2 regions of the Mesorhizobium sp. B2-5-11 genome follow, and region 2 is predicted to be linked to the other one. Evidence: predicted binding sites of a transcription regulator. Region 2 holds the regulator's gene; the other holds the start of a gene.
The links. The regulator PhoB, encoded in region 2, activates phosphate uptake and scavenging genes when phosphate is short. The targets are predictions, from matches to a motif close to TGTCATNNANCTGTCAT.

Region 1: the regulator PhoB is predicted to act here: its motif matches at 4,453-4,469, upstream of FJ490_RS07185 (YdcH family protein).

The regions. Positions count from the first base shown of each region.
Region 1 covers NZ_VFUK01000002.1:16,899-25,044, forward strand. Annotated here, with positions in the region: gene FJ490_RS07165 (response regulator) at 1-664, shown strand, start outside; gene FJ490_RS07170 (Stf0 family sulfotransferase) at 665-1,477, opposite strand; gene FJ490_RS07175 (lytic transglycosylase domain-containing protein) at 1,542-2,390, opposite strand; gene ispG (flavodoxin-dependent (E)-4-hydroxy-3-methylbut-2-enyl-diphosphate synthase) at 2,396-3,646, opposite strand; gene FJ490_RS07185 (YdcH family protein) at 4,204-4,383, opposite strand; gene FJ490_RS07190 (YdcH family protein) at 4,624-4,827, shown strand; gene FJ490_RS07195 (IclR family transcriptional regulator) at 4,830-5,624, opposite strand; gene FJ490_RS07200 (transporter substrate-binding domain-containing protein) at 5,754-6,635, shown strand; gene FJ490_RS07205 (amino acid ABC transporter permease) at 6,726-7,391, shown strand; gene FJ490_RS07210 (amino acid ABC transporter permease) at 7,393-8,043, shown strand; gene FJ490_RS07215 (amino acid ABC transporter ATP-binding protein) at 8,046-8,146, shown strand, end outside.
Region 2 covers NZ_VFUK01000016.1:27,061-35,206, forward strand. Annotated here, with positions in the region: gene FJ490_RS29800 (PAS domain-containing protein) at 1-468, shown strand, start outside; gene pstS (phosphate ABC transporter substrate-binding protein PstS) at 986-2,044, shown strand; gene pstC (phosphate ABC transporter permease subunit PstC) at 2,110-3,099, shown strand; gene pstA (phosphate ABC transporter permease PstA) at 3,103-3,954, shown strand; gene pstB (phosphate ABC transporter ATP-binding protein PstB) at 3,951-4,754, shown strand; gene phoU (phosphate signaling complex protein PhoU) at 4,780-5,487, shown strand; gene phoB (phosphate regulon transcriptional regulator PhoB) at 5,507-6,196, shown strand; gene FJ490_RS29835 (ROK family protein) at 6,204-7,445, opposite strand; gene xylF (D-xylose ABC transporter substrate-binding protein) at 7,704-8,146, shown strand, end outside.

The DNA of each region.
Region 1 (8,146 bases), on a different contig from region 2:
GCTCCTGACCTCGGTCGACCAGGTCGATTTCGGCAAGATGATCATTGATTTCGGCATTGCCGCGCACCTGACCAAGCCGGCGCGCTCCGCGGTCCTGCTCGGCACCGTCATCTCGGTCGTCCAGAAAGCCCGCTCGCAGGTCGGCAGGGCGCAGTTCGTTCGCGAACCTGTACCGGCGCTGCCGCAGGCGGCGCCGCCCGCTTTTACCGTCATCCGCGGCCCGGCAATGCCGGCCGTCCCCGTGCCGGAACCGACGGTCGCGCCGAATGGTCCGATCGACATCCTCATCGCCGAGGACAACGAGGTGAACCAGCTGGTGTTCGGCCAGATTCTCAACGGGTTGGGCTTGAGCTATCGTATAGCCGGCAACGGCCGCACGGCGGTCGAGATGTACCGCTCGTTGCGCCCGAGGCTGATCCTGATGGACGTCTCCATGCCGGAGATGAACGGTTACGAGGCGACCCGCGCCATCCGGGCGACGGAGGCCTCGGATGGCAGCCACATTCCGATCATCGGCGTCACCGCGCATGCGCTGAAGGGCGACCGCGACAAGTGCATCGAAGCCGGCATGGACGACTATCTGCCGAAGCCGGTTTCACCCGACCGCCTCGGCGCCAAGATCGGCACCTGGCTCAGCGAAACGGTGGTGGCGAAGACGGCATAGCTATACCGTCGACGCCTCGGACGCCGCATCCAGATGATAACGGCGCATCCAGTTGAGGCTTGTCTCGTCGGCAAGCCTTGCGACGCCGGGTCTTATATCCCCAGCATCCGGTGCCTGAACCCCCAAGGCGTCGCAAACGGACGCCAACGTTGCAACCGGATCGCTCGACAGGCGCTCATAGCCGATCCGCAGCGGGATTACCTCTTGCTCCGCGAACCACATGTTCCAGGCAGTGTCATAACCATCGAGCCCGGCAACCTCATCCTTGATCCGCCCGAAATCATATCGAGGTTCCCGGGGAGGCCCCACCCTTTCCAGTTCGGTGCCATCGGGAGCGACATGCCAAAGGCCGGTTTGCTGCGCCTTGACCAGCGATACGGCCTGCGCAAGCTTGTCCTCGCGTGACAGATGTATGTAGAGAACACGGCCAAAAGCCCTCTCGAAACGAGCTTTATCCGAGACAAGCCCCGGGAAAATCCGGTCGAGTATCGCTGAAAGCTCATCCAGATTCTCTCGCATCAGGCGCAGGCCGAAAATGCCGGTCCCACCCTTGCCGGCGGCGATGGCCGCATTGAGATAGGCGGCATTGAATTCGAGTTCGCCCATCGTGTCGCGGCCGGGCAGCCCCCACTCTTCGGCCCATTCGGGCACGTCCTGCCGCCGATAGAACGAATGAGGATCGCCCGCCGCCTTCGTGGAGGCCAGGAGCTTGCACAGCAAAGTGCTTCCGGTCCTGGGCGTGCCGCAGATGACATATGCGTCGACCATCCTGCGGCCCTCATTGCTCGTTGAAGGCAGGGCAATGCCGGCCAATCCAGGGTCGCCTATAGCCGCGGCCGTCATTTTTATCGCCCCTTCACCCGCAACGACACACCCGCTATCGGTTGCGCACCACCACGCATGCCCCGCCGACACTTTGCAATTTCTGGCAGATAGCGCCGGCGGCGGCACGGTCGTCGACCCCGATCCTGACCGCGTAGATGCCGCGCCGGCCGATCGGCGTGCGCACCCGGCTGACCACCGGATCATGCCCGGCTAGCAGGGCCGGGAAGCGGCCCCTCACCCTGAGCCACTGGTTGACCGCGGCGCTGCGGCGGAAATTGCCGGCCACCTGGATTCCCCACGGCTTTATGTTGATGGAAGCCATCGCCACCGTCCGCGACATGATCACCGGGAGCTTACGGCAGGCCGCGACGAAATCGGATTTCGCGTCGAGCGGTCGCACGCTTCCGGCATAGGCGCGGTCGGCGAACTTATCGACCGGCTCGCCCATAATGTCGAAGACATAGCTTTCGGTTTCCATCGGCAGGAAGCCGCCCGAGCCCAGCCAGCGCGAGACCCGGTTTTCGCCGGCATTGTAGGCGGCGGCCGCCAGGCCGAGATTGCCATAGCTGGTCTTCATCTCGGCGAGGTATTTCGCCGAGGCCGGGATCGCCTGGTTGATGTCGAAGGAATTGGCGAGCCCGCGCATCTTGGCGGTCCCCGGCATGAACTGGGCGATTCCTTCGGCGCCGACCGGACTGACGGCGTTGGGATCGAACCGACTTTCCTTCCAGATCAGCCGGGCGAAGAAATCCCTGGGCAGGCCGTTCTGGTCGGCATGGGCCTGGATCAGGTTGCAGACCTTGTCGATCAGCCGCTGCTTGGCCGATTGCGGCGGATCGGCCTGGACCAGGGTGGGCCACCCGCACAGCAGGATCAGCGCCACCGGGAGGAAGCGCAGCATTCGACCTACTCTGCCGCGGCCTTGCCGCGACCAAATCGTTGTTCGATATAGTCGGCGACCATCTTTTCGAAATCCTGCGCGATCGACGGTCCGCGCAGCGTCGCCGCCTTCTTGCCGTCGACGAAAACGGGCGCTGTCGGCGTCTCGCCGGTGCCGGGCAGCGAAATGCCGATATCGGCATGTTTGGACTCGCCCGGGCCGTTGACGATGCAGCCCATCACGGCGACCTTGAGGTTCTCGACCCCCGGGTATTTCTCACGCCACGCCGGCATGTTCTTCCTGAGATCGGCCTGGATGTTCTGGGCCAGTTCCTGGAACACGGTCGAGGTTGTGCGGCCGCAGCCGGGGCAAGCGGCGACGATCGGCACGAATTGCCTGAAACCCATGGTCTGCAGCAATTCTTGCGACACCTGTACCTCGCGCGTGCGATCGCCATTCGGCTCCGGCGTCAGCGATATGCGGATGGTGTCGCCGATGCCTTGCTGCAACAGTATGCCCATGGCGGCGGATGAGGCGACGATGCCTTTCGAGCCCATGCCGGCCTCAGTGAGGCCGAGATGCAGCGCATGGTCGGAACGGCTGGCGAGCTCGGTGTAGACGGCGATCAGGTCCTGCACGCCGCTGACCTTCGCCGAGAGGATGATCTTGTCGCGGCCAAGGCCGATCTCCTCGGCCATCTCGGCCGAGAGGATCGCCGACTGCACGATCGCCTCGCGCGTCACTTGCTGTGCGGTCAATGGAAAGCCGCGGGCTTGGTTGTCGTCCATCAGCCGGGTCAGGAGTTCCTGGTCGAGCGAACCCCAGTTGACGCCGATGCGCACCGGCTTGTCATGCTTGATCGCCATCTCGACGATTGCCGCGAACTGCCGGTCCTTCTTGTCCTTGAAGCCGACATTGCCGGGATTGATGCGGTATTTGGCCAGCGCCTCGGCGCAGGCCGGATGATCGGCCAGGAGCTTGTGGCCAATATAGTGGAAGTCGCCGACGATGGGCACGTTGATACCGAGCCGCGCCAGCCGCTCCCGGATGCGCGGCACGGCGGCGGCGCTTTCATCGCGGTCGACGGTAATGCGCACGATCTCGGAGCCGGCGCGGTGCAGCGCCGCGACCTGGGCGACCGTCTGGTCGACATCGGCGGTATCCGTATTGGTCATCGACTGCACGACGACGGGAGCACCGCCGCCAACCACCACGCCGCCCACATCGACGCCCACCGAGGTGCGGCGCGGGAAGGGAAAGGAATAATATCCGGTCATGCCGGCAGCCTTTAATCTCTGGAGCGCCGCGCGTCCACTTGGACCCACAAAAGCGCGCTCCGGGCCGATGCGCTGAAGTCCGGGCATGAGGTGGAGGAGCAAAGATGGCTTGTCAATGGCGACAGGTCGCCACTGGCCGCAATCGATGCCGCCGCCGGTTGCTCGGCGCCCGACTTTTATCGCTCGCTTGCGTCGGCCAATCGGCTACCTGGCGATTGGCAGGCCCCATCGCTTTGTCTTTCCCGGAACGAGTCCGTCATTTCGGGGAGGAGCAAGGAGAAGAGCGACGCAGCGCAGTCCCAGAATCCAAGCCCTGACCTCAGAGCGCCGCGGCAAGGCGGAATTCTGCTCCGCTGCACTCTTCGGTCAGTTACGGTAAAGGGGAGCCGCGACGAGCTTCGCCCCTGCTCGTCCTGGGACTAGGAAGTCGGAAGGCCTCTGCCTGGTACGAATATCTGTGATGGTCGACCTGAAACCGAAGATCAAAACCACCAGTCCGGCGGCAATTGCCGCCGGCAGGAAAGACCCGAATGGTGAGCGGTTATGTCAGTGGGGCATCAATGCGTCGTGGGTTTGGCCCTCAGTTTTTCAATCTCGTCCTTGATTGCCAGCTTGCGTCGCTTGAGATTCACGATTTCGAGGTCGTCCACCGACGGGTGATTCATCGCGTCATCGAGCTCGCGTTCGATGTCGCCGTGTTTCCGCTGCAACTCATCAAGATGGGATGCAAGAGACATGATTGGTTCTCCCTTTCATGATTTCCTCGATTGCAGCCGCCAAAGGCGCGTCCACCGCAGGCTCGCTCTGTGACGGCACAATGACAGTGTGCCACCTTCGCGCAGCGATGTCGAATGATCCGTGGTAGCATTCCACGACAACGTGAAATGTGATATGGGCTGCGCGCCGGTGGTAGAGAGTGCCACCCCCCGCCCAATCAGGCCCAGCTTTGGGCGCCGCAGACGTGCAGACGGTAGAGAATGTCCGATCAGGAACAGGCCGATATTCGCCTCGAATTTTCCCGGCTGAAGCAGGAACACGCCGATTTCGACGCCGCGATCAATGCGATGATCGCCATGAACTGCGACCCGCTGCAGATCCAGCGCATGAAGAAGAAGAAGCTTGCGCTGAAGGATCGGCTGATGAAGCTGGAAGACAAGATCATCCCGGACATCATCGCCTGACTTCAGGTCCAGGCCGCGATCGAAAGCCGCGCCGCGCGTTCGCGCAACAGGGCCAGGAGTTCGCCTGTCTTCTCCTGCGACGTGTCGATGGGCACCACTAGACACATCGTCGCCTCGACGGTGCCGGGTGCTGAAAACACCGGCGCGGCGAGGCATTTCGTATAGGCGTCGACGAGCCCCGAAGTGATGCAATAGCCGGTGGCTCGCGCCGTCGCTATGTCGGCGATGAAATCGTCCAGACGCAATCTGCGGCCATCGGGCAGCATAAGGTCGTCTTCCGATATCATGGCTTCGATCCGGGCCTGTTCGAGGCCGGCGAGCAGCAGCCTGCCTGACGCGGTCCAGGGCAGCGGAATCTGCAATCCGGTGGCGGAGCTGATGCGGAACGGCCGGGTGCCCGGGCTCGAGTGGACGATCGTGTAGCGGCCGCTCTGCAGCATGCACAGTTCGGAGGTCTCACCGGTCTCGCGCGACAGGTTGTCGACCTCCTGGCGTCCTCGCCTCAAGAGGTCGTTGCCGCGCACATAATCCATTCCATAGAGATAGAGCTTCTTACCGAAATAGACGCGGTTGCCGTCGCCGGCCATCTCCAGGAGGCCCGCATCGACCAGCGATCGCACCAGTGTGTAGGTGGTCGAACGCGGCGCGTTGACCCCCTTGGCGAGGTCGCCGATACCGATGGCGCGCTGCGTCGAATGAAGGAACTCCAGAATCTCGAGCACCCGGTTGAGGCCCTTCTCCCGAGAGACCGAAATCTTTGCGTCCGCTGAGACCGCCAAGGCGCTGCCATCTTGCATTGTCGATTCCTGATGTTAGTATCTGTCTTGTACAGGATACACTCGTCCCTTGTAAGAGACAATTTCTGTAACGATCCGGGTGCGCGTATTGCCTGTGCGTAGGGGAACACAACACGAAAGGAGGTCGCTGTGGACGACACATCCAAAAGGCGTGATTTTCTGAAACTGGGTATGGCCGGACTGGCAACGGCCGGCGTCATGAGCGCGGCGGCAACGGTCGACGTCCAGAAGGCGGCGGCGCAGGCTGCGCCCGATAGCCTGCTACGCACCGTGCTGGAGCGCGGCAAATTGATTGTCGGCACCGGAAGCACCAATGCGCCATGGCATTTCGAGAACGATGCCGGCGAACTCGTCGGCATGGACATCACCATGGGGCGCATCCTGGCAAAGGGCTTATTCGATGACCCGGCCAAGGTCGAGTTCGTCATGCAGGACCCGGCGCAGCGCATTCCGAACGTGACGACGAACAAGGTCGACATCACCATCCAGTTCATGACCATGACCGCGCAGCGCTCGCAGCTGATCAACTTCTCCAGGCCTTACTACGTCGAGGGCGTCGCCTTGCTGACTTTGCCCGGCGCCGAGAACAAGACCTTCGACAAGCTGCTTGCCGCAGGCTCCGCGACGCGCGTTTCCATCCTGCAGAATGTCGACGCCGAATCTTCGGTGCATTTTGCCTTGCCGGAGGCGCAGGTGATGCAGATCGATACACAGGCCAACGTGCTGCAGGCATTGGAATCCAAGCGTGCCGATGCCGCTGCCGTCGACCTCTCCACCGTGCGCTGGCTCGCCTCGCGCAATCCGGACAAATACTTCGATGCCGGCAAGAGCTGGTACTCGATGCTTTATGGCGCGGCGCTCCGGCAAGGCGATCTCGATTGGCTGACCTTCGTCAACCAGACCTTCACCATCGCCATGTTCGGCCATGAAACGGCGCTCTATGACGCCGCGTTCAAGGACTATTTCGGGCAGGAGCCGCCGGCGCGCCACCCCGGCTTCCCGGTTATCTGACGTCATCGGCGGAAGGGCGCCGACCCTTCCGCCTTTTTTCCTGGCGACGCGGCCAGCTTTGCGTCACATCGGGAGCACTGAGGCCGACGCATGGGTTATGCGCTCAATTTCAACCTGATCTGGCGGCATTTCGACAAGCTGTGGGGCGGTCTGCTGCTCAGCCTGGAGCTCGCCGTCATCTCGATCGCCATCGGCATCGTCATCGGCCTGGTCCTGGCGGTCTGGTACGTGTCGGCCGGACGCATGGTGCGCGGCATCATTGCCGCCTATGTCGAATTCATCCGAAACGTGCCGCTGATCCTGCTCGTCTATCTCGTCTTCTACGGTCTGCCGACCGTGGTCGACATCGCCTACAGCGCGCAAACCTCGTTCGTCGCCACGCTGGCGCTCTACAGCGGCGCCTATCTGGTCGAGGTGTTCCGCTCCGGTCTCGAAGCGGTGCCGCGCGGCCAGCTAGACGCCGGCAAGGCGATCGGCCTGACGCCCTGGCAAAGGCTGCTCCATGTGCGCCTGCCGACCATGCTGCGCATCACGCTGCCGGCGCTTTCCAACACTTTCATATCGCTGTTCAAGGATACCTCCGTCGCTTCGGTCATCTCGGTGCCCGAACTGACCTTCGGCGCGCAATGGATCAACTTCAACACCTTCCGCATCGTCGAGGTCTATCTCGTCGTGACGGCGATGTATCTGCTGACCGGCTACGCCCTGCTTTACGCGCTCCGGCTCGTCGAACGCTGGTTCAAGGTGGTGCACTAGCATGCTTGGCCAGATCGCCTACGCCTTGCCTTTCCTGGCTCAGGGTTTTGCGCTGACGCTTTGGGTGTCGCTGCTGGTCGTGACGTTCTCGCTCGTCGCCGGTGTCGTCCTTGGCGTCGGCCTGGTCTATGGCCCGGCGCCGGCGCGCTGGGCGGTGCGCATCTTCAGCGACACTATTCGCGGCATACCGATCCTGGTGCTCATCTTCTTCGTCTACTACGGGATGCCGGCCGTCGGGCTTCACCTGCCGTCCTTCTGGGCTGCCGTGCTGGCGCTGACCTTGTTCAAGACAGCCCAGGTCGTCGAATATCTCCGGGGCGCCGTCGGCTCCATCCCGAAGGGACAATCGGAGGCGGCAATGGCGATCGGCCTGACCTTCCGCCAGCGGCTGGCCCATGTCATCTTTCCGCAAGCGTTCAGGCGTTTCCTGCCGCCCTGGATCAATGGCGTCACCGACGCGGTCAAGGGCAGCGCGCTGGTCTCGCTGCTCGGCATCACCGATCTCATGCAGGCCATCAACCAGGTCATCGGCCGCACCTATGAGGCCATGCCGCTCTACATCCTTGGCGCCCTCATCTACTTCGCCGTCAACTATGCGCTTTCGCTTGCCAGCAGGCGGCTGGAGCGGCGTTTCTCCTTCATCCGGGAATAGCAATGTCCACAAGCTCGAACGATGCCCCGGCCCTTCTCGACATCCGCGATGTGTCCAAATCCTTTGGCGCCGTCCAGGTCCTGCGCTCGGTCAGCCTGCGCGT
Region 2 (8,146 bases):
GCAGGGCAACGCGCGTTGCTGCAGCCGCCGCCGGTCAGGCCTCGGCTTGCCGCGACTGGCGGCGAGCAGCGGCTGGACATCCTCGTGGCCGAGGACAATGAGGTCAACCAGATGGTCTTCACCCAGATCCTCGGCGAGACCGGCTACGGTTTCGAGATCGTCGGCAATGGCCGCAAGGCGCTGGACGCTTTCGGCAGGCTCAATCCGTGCATGATCCTGATGGACGTCTCGATGCCGGAGATGAACGGGCTCGAGGCAACCGCCGCCATCCGCCGGCTGGAAGAGGAAACCGGCACGCATGTGCCGATCGTCGGGGTCACCGCGCATGCGCTCAAGGGCGATCGCGAACGCTGCCTGGACGCCGGCATGGATGACTATCTGCCCAAGCCGATCAGCCCCAGGGCCCTGCTCGAAAAGGTCGAGCGCTGGGTCGGCGCCGGTCGCCAGGCCCGGCGCAACGCGGGATAGACTTTGCGCCTTCGGCCGGATTGCGGCGAGAATCACCCGGGGCCGGCTGCAGCCCTTCGAGCAAGACTATGGTGCGATCGCACCATATCAAAGCCGGCGTCCAGCCGGGACAATGACGGCATCGAATTTCCGCTCTCTTCTAGTTACGGGCGGGAGCAGCGACCGCCAGTATGAAGCAGCGTCAATCTACCCCAACGGACCTGTTTTTGGCGATGGCCCGGCCAAGACATCCTCTGGCCTCGAGCAACGCGCTCCCGTCCGGCTTTTCTTCGATCAGCGATCCATGCCGAATCCGATGGCTGTTTGGGTGGCCGGATCGCGCAAGTCCCTGATTCCCGAAGGCAAACCGGCGCCATGCCGCAGCCGCTAATCGCCATCGCCTTTCCAAGCGCCGGCGACGCGTTACCGGGCTGACACGAAACTGTCATGCGACTGTTATAATCGAACGCTATTGGCCTCAGCGGGCGCTGGCAAGGAATGGCGCCGAGAGACCATCTTCCGAACAGGAGCAGGCCATATGAGACATTTCATCCGCTCGGCGGCCGTTGCGATCGCAATGGCTGCGGCGTCCACCCTCACCCTTTCCGCGGCAATGGCAGCTGACATCTCCGGTGCCGGCGCCACCTTCCCTTACCCGATCTATGCGAAGTGGGCCGATGCCTACAAGAAGGAGACCGGCATCGGTCTCAACTACCAGTCGATCGGCTCGGGCGGCGGCATCAAGCAGATCAAAGCCAAGACCGTCACCTTCGGCGCTTCCGATGCGCCGCTGAAGGGCGAGGATCTCGAATCCACCGGACTTGCACAGTTCCCGATGGTGATGGGCGGCATCGTTCCGGTCGTCAATCTCGAAGGCATCAAGCCGGGCGAACTGGTGCTCGACGGCCCGACGCTGGCCGATATCTTCGTCGGCAAGATCACCAACTGGAATGACGCGGCGATCGCCAAGCTCAATCCCGACGTCAAGCTTCCCGACCAGGCGATCGCCGTCGTGCATCGCTCCGACGGTTCGGGCACCACGTTCAACTTCAGCTACTACCTGGCCGACGTCAGCGCCGACTGGAAGTCGAAGGTCGGCGTCAACACCGCGCTCGAATGGCCGGTTGGCATCGGCGCCAAGGGCAATGAAGGCGTCGCCAACAACGTCTCGCAGACCGGTGGCTCGATCGGCTATGTCGAATACGCCTACGCCAAGCAGAACAAGTTGACCTATGCCGACATGATCAACAAGGACGGCAAGAAGGTCGAGCCGACGGCGGCGGCGTTCTCGGCGGCGGCGGCCAATGCCGACTGGAGCTCGCAGCCTGGTTACGGCGTCATCCTGGCCAACCAGCCGGGCGCCGAATCCTGGCCGATGACGTCGGCGACCTGGATCCTGGTCTACAAGAAGCCCGGCGACGTGGCGGCGACCGGTGAAGCGCTCAAGTTCTTCGCCTGGTCCTACGCCAAGGGCGACGACATGGCCGGGGCGCTGGACTACGTTCCGATCCCCGACGCGGTCGTCAAGAGCGTCGAGGACATGTGGGCCAAGGACATCGTCGGCGAAGACGGCAAGCCGCTCTATTCCGCCATGTAATCCCTGCTGAACGAGGAGGGCGCTTCACGGCGCCCTCCCTGTCTTCCTTGAAACGCGAGGGCCAGATGACCGCCGTCTCCGAAGCCATGCCATCGTCGGCCGCCATGCGGGCCAGGGAAGCGACGGTCCGACGCTTCGCGCTCACCGATACGATTTTCCGGACGGCGACACGCTTTTCCGCCATCCTCGTCCTGCTCATCCTCGGCGGCGTGGCGATTTCGCTGTTTGCCGGCTCGTGGGAAGCGCTGTCGAAATTCGGGTTCTCCTTCCTGACGACCGAATCGTGGAACCCGGTCACCGAGAATTTCGGAGCGCTGGCCCCGATCTACGGAACCATCGTCACCGCCGCCATCGCTATCCTGATCGCCGTTCCCATCGGCATCGGCATCGCCATCTTCCTTACCGAACTCTGCCCGCGGCCACTCCGGCGCCCCATCGGCATCGCCGTCGAGCTGCTTGCCGGCATACCCTCCATCATCTACGGCATCTGGGGCCTGTTCGTGTTCGCGCCGTTCCTGCAGACGACGGTGCAGCCCTTCATCATCAAGCTTTTCCACGACGTGCCGGGACTCTCCAGCCTGTTTGCCGGCCCGCCCTACGGCATCGGCCTTCTGACCTCGGCGCTGATCCTTGCCATCATGGTCCTGCCCTTCATCACCTCGATCACCAAGGATGTCTTCGACACGGTGCCGGCGGTGCTGAAGGAATCGGCCTACGGCATCGGCTGCACGACCTGGGAGGTCACGCGCCGCGTCGTCATCCCCTATACCCGCGTCGGCATCATGGGCGGCGTCATGCTCGGCCTCGGCCGCGCGCTCGGCGAAACCATGGCGGTAACCTTCGTCATCGGCAACGCCCACCGCATCAGCGCCTCGCTGTTCGCGCCCGGCACGACGATCTCGGCGACCATCGCCAACGAGTTCACCGAAGCCGACGGCGATCTCTATACGTCTTCGCTGGTGGCGCTCGGCCTGATCCTGTTCGTCATCACTTTCCTGATCCTTGCCCTTGCGCGCTACATGCTGCTGCGCATGGACAGCCGCACGGGAGCCTGACCGATGTCGACGGCCACATCGCTTCACAATCGACGCAAGCGCAGGAATGCCGTGATGATGACGCTATGCGTCGCGGCGGCGGGCATCGGCCTGGCCTGGCTGGCGCTGATCCTCGGCGCACTGCTCTATAAGGGCCTGTCGGGTGTTTCGCTCTCTGTGTTCACCGAAATGACACCGCCGCCCGGCGATGCCGGCGGCCTGCTCAATGCCATCTACGGCAGTATCATGATGACAGTCATCGCCGTCATCGTCGGCACGCCGATCGGTGTCCTCGCTGGGACCTACATGGCCGAATATGGCCGCTTCTCGCGCCTCACCACCGTCGTGCGCTTCATCAACGACATCCTGCTGTCGGCACCCTCGATCATCGTCGGCCTGTTCGTCTACGAGCTGCTGGTGCGGCCGATGGGACATTTCTCGGCGATTGCCGGTGCCGTCGCACTGGCCATCCTGGTCATCCCGGTCGTCGTTCGCACCACGGAGGACATGCTCAACCTGGTGCCGAACGCCCTGCGCGAGGCCGGCGCCGCGATCGGCGCGCCGCGCTGGGTGGTCATCCGCTCGGTCGCCTACCGTGCGGCGCTGTCGGGCATCGTCACCGGCATATTGCTGGCCATCGCCCGCATTTCCGGCGAGACGGCGCCGCTGCTCTTCACGGCACTCAACAACCAGTTCTGGTCGAGCAATCTCAACGCCCCAATGGCCAGCCTGCCCGTCACCATCTTCCAGTTCGCTCTCAGCCCCTACGAGGAATGGCAGCAGCTGGCGTGGACCGGCGCACTCATAATCACCCTTACGGTTCTCGGGCTGAGCATCTTCGCCCGCAGCCTTACCGGACGCAGAGAGGACAGATGAAACCGATGTTGTCCACCGAGTTGAATACGCCCGAAGTCGCGGTCGAGAAAGCCAAGATCGAGGTCAAGGGCCTCAATTTCTACTATGGCCAGTCGAAGGCGCTGAAGGATATCAGCCTGTCGCTGCCCGAGCGCAGCGTCACCGCCTTCATCGGGCCTTCGGGCTGCGGGAAGTCGACGCTGCTGCGCGTCTTCAACCGCATCTACGAGCTTTACCCGAGGCAGAGCGCCGAGGGCCAGGTGCTGCTCGACGGCCAGAATATCCTCGACCGCTCGCAGGATCTCAACCTGCTCAGGACCAAGATCGGCATGGTGTTCCAGAAGCCGACGCCGTTCCCGATGTCGATCTACGAGAACATCGCCTTCGGCGTCAGGCTCTATGAGAAGCTCAGCAAGGCGGAGATGGACGGCCGTGTCGAGCAGGCGCTGAAGCGCGCGGCACTGTGGAGCGAGGTCAAGGACAAGCTCAACGCCAGCGGCCTCAGCCTTTCGGGCGGCCAGCAGCAGCGCCTCTGCATCGCCCGCACGGTGGCGGTGAAGCCGGAGGTCATCCTGCTCGACGAGCCTGCCTCGGCGCTCGATCCGCTGTCGACCGCCAAGATCGAGGAGCTGATCGACGAGTTGCAGGCCGATTATACGATCGTCATCGTCACCCACAACATGCAGCAGGCGGCGCGCGTGTCGAAGCAGACCGCCTTCATGTATCTGGGCGAGCTGGTCGAGTTCGACCGCACCGAGAAGATCTTCACGTCGCCCCGCGAGAAGCGCACGCAGGACTATATCACCGGCCGCTTCGGCTGATCCCAGGCATACGAGGACCAAGATCATGGCCGAACACACAGTCGCAGCCTTTGACGAAGATCTCGGACAGATCAGCAGGCTGATCCGCGACATGGGCGATCTCGCCTCATCGATGGTCGGCGGCGCGACCAAGGCGCTCCTGAATTCCGACAACGCGCTCGCCCAGAGCGTCGTCTCCGACGACGCGATCATGGATGCGCGCCAGCGCGAACTCGACGACCGCGCCATCACCCTGATCGCCAAGCGGCAGCCCATGGCGGACGATCTGCGCCATGTCGTCGGCTCGATCCGCATGGCGGGCGATCTCGAACGCATCGGCGATCTCGCCAAGAACATCGCCAAGCGCGTCGGCACCGTCGGCCTTGCCGCCACGCCGCGCGACCTGTCGCACTCCATCGACGCCATGGCGCAGCTTGTGCTGATCCAGGTGCAAGGCGTGATCGAGGAGTATGCGGCGCGCGATGCCGCGGCACTTGCGAAGCTGCGCGCCGACGATGAACGCATCGACGTCAAATACACGTCGGTCTTCCGCGAGCTGCTGACCTACATGATGGAGGATCCGCGCAACATCACCGCCTGCACGCATCTTTTGTTCTGCGCCAAGAATCTCGAGCGCATCGGCGATCACGTGACCAACATTGCCGAAAATGCCTATTATGTGCTGACCGGCACGCAATTGCCCGCCAATCGCCCGAAGCAGGACGAGACGGCGATGTCGGCGCCAGCGGCTTGACGGCAGGGGTGACCAGTCGATGATCGCGCCACGCATCATGGTGGTGGAGGACGAGGAGCCGCTGGGTGTGCTGCTCCGTTACAATCTGGAATCGGAGGGTTATCAGGTAGAGGTGGTGACGCGCGGCGACGAAGCCGAGATCCGCTTGCAGGAGAATGTCCCTGACCTTCTTGTGCTCGACTGGATGGTGCCGGCGGTTTCCGGCATCGAGCTCTGCCGCCGTCTCCGGATGCGGCCCGAGACCGAGCGGCTGCCGATCATCATGCTGACGGCGCGCGGCGAGGAAAGCGACCGGGTGCGCGGTCTCTCCACCGGCGCCGACGACTATCTGGTCAAGCCGTTCTCAACGCCGGAATTCATGGCACGCGTCAAGGCGCTGCTGCGCCGCGCCAAGCCCGAAGTTCTGTCCAGCGTGCTCAAGGTTGGCGACATCGTGCTCGACCGTGAATCGCACCGGGTCTACCGCAAGAAAAGCGAGATCCGGCTCGGGCCGACCGAGTTCCGCCTGCTCGAATTCATGATGCGACATCCCGGCCGCGTGTTCTCGCGCAGCCAACTGCTCGACAATGTCTGGGGCGAAACGATCTATATCGACGAGCGCACCGTGGACGTGCATGTCGGCCGGCTGCGCAAGGCGGTCAACAATGGCCGCATGCCTGACGTGATCCGCACCATTCGGGGCGCGGGGTATGCGATTCGCGAAGACTAGGGATATGTCACGCAACGTTCTCGCCCACGCCTGATTTCGCCTGTGCCCCCGGCGCGAAAATCTCCTGGTCGACGAAGGTCAGCGCGCGCATGGCGCAGCCCTCGCGGATCAGTGGCAGTTCGTTCGGCTCGGTGTCGAAGGAAATCGATTTCGAGTGCTGGCCGCCGGCGGTCTGGGCAATGGCCTCGCGCAGAGCCGGCTCGATCAGGTCGAAGGCGGCGGCGCTGACGCCGACCATGGCGACCGGCGCCGGATCGATCAGCGCGAACAGGCTGCCAAGGCCGTAACCCAGCGCCTCGCCGGCCTTGCGGTAGGCTTCGCGCTCCGGCCCGTCCTTTTCGCGCGCCGAGGCCGCCAGGGTGCGCATGTCGGCGTCGCTGACGTCGACGGGCTCGGTGTCCTCGCCAAGCTGCCTCGCGTTGCGCCAGATGGCATAGTTGCCGGCATAGGCCTCGACGCAGCCGCGCCGCCCGCAGCGGCAGAGCGCCCCGCCGGGGCGATGGATCATGTGGCCGAACTCGCCTCCGGATGAATGGGTGCCGGTGAACAGTTCACCCTTCAGCACCAAGCCCATGCCGATGCCGTGCGACAAAAGGATGGCGATGAAGTCGTCGCGGTAGCGCTGGGGATCGCGCCAGCGCAGCGCCACCGCCATCATGTTGCAATCGTTCTCCATGGTGGCGGGAATGCCGAACTCGGCCTCCAGTATGTCGGCGAAGGCGATGTCGGTCTGCGGCGTGATCGGCGACCACAGCATGGTGCGCGCATCCGTGTCGGTGATGCCCTGGATCGCCAGCGCGATACGGGCGATGCTGCCGACGTCGAGGTCGGGATCCTCGAACCGCCGCCTGACGATGGCCACGCATTCGCCGATCAGCGCCTCGCGCGACAGGGTGAGCGTGTCCAGCCGGCGCTGCTCTTCAGATATCACCTGGCCGGCATAGTCGATGACGGCGACGGAGAGAAAATTCAGCGACAGCACCACGGTCATCACCGCCGCGGCTTCAGGGTTGAGGCTGAGGCCGACCTGCGGCCGGCCGCGTTTCAGCGCACCGGCCTCGCTCGGCTTGCTCTGCGCCAGGATGCCTTCGCCAATCAGGTCGGAGGAGATCGCCGATATGGTGGAATGGCTGAGCCCGGTGGTCGCGGCAATCTCGGTGCGCGAGGGCTGCCCGGCACGGCGCACGGCCGCGATCACCATCGCCCGGTTGCGTCGGCGCAAATCGTCGTGGCGGATTCCGACCGACATGTTTCTCGCATCCTCCCCGTCGCCGCGTTCTCTCCCCAGGATCCCGACGACCGTCAAATACTGGCAGAACCGGCCTTGGCTGTCATTATTTATTCCGGAGCTCGAAAAAAATTCACGAGGACATCAAAATACATCAGAATCGACGTTGACAGCGTTCCGACGATGGACCAGTGTTTTTTCGAGGCTCGAAAAAATAGAGCCTTGTGCCGGCCTACGGGCCTGTTTGGTCGCGCCATACGCGGCGCAGGGAGGATTAAGATGAAGAGATTCACAGCCGCCATCCTGGCGGGTGTCGCCATGTCGCTGACGCTCGCGTCGGTCGCGCAGGCGAAGGACAAGGTCATCGGCGTTTCCTGGTCGAACTTCCAGGAAGAGCGCTGGAAGACCGACGAGGCCGCCATGAAGAAGGCGATCGAAGCCGCCGGCGACAAGTATATTTCCGCCGACGCCCAGTCCAATCCCGGCAAGCAGCTCACCGACGTCGAGAGCCTGATCTCCCAGGGCGCCAATTCGCTGATCATCCTGGCGCAGGACGCCTCCGCCATCGGCCCGGCGGTGCAGAAGGCGCTCGACGAAGGCATTCCGGTCGTCGGCTATGACCGCCTGATCGAGAACAAGGACGTCTTCTATCTGACCTTCGACAACAAGGAAGTCGGCCGCATGCAGGCCCGCGAAGTGTTCAAGGTGAAGCCGGAAGGCAA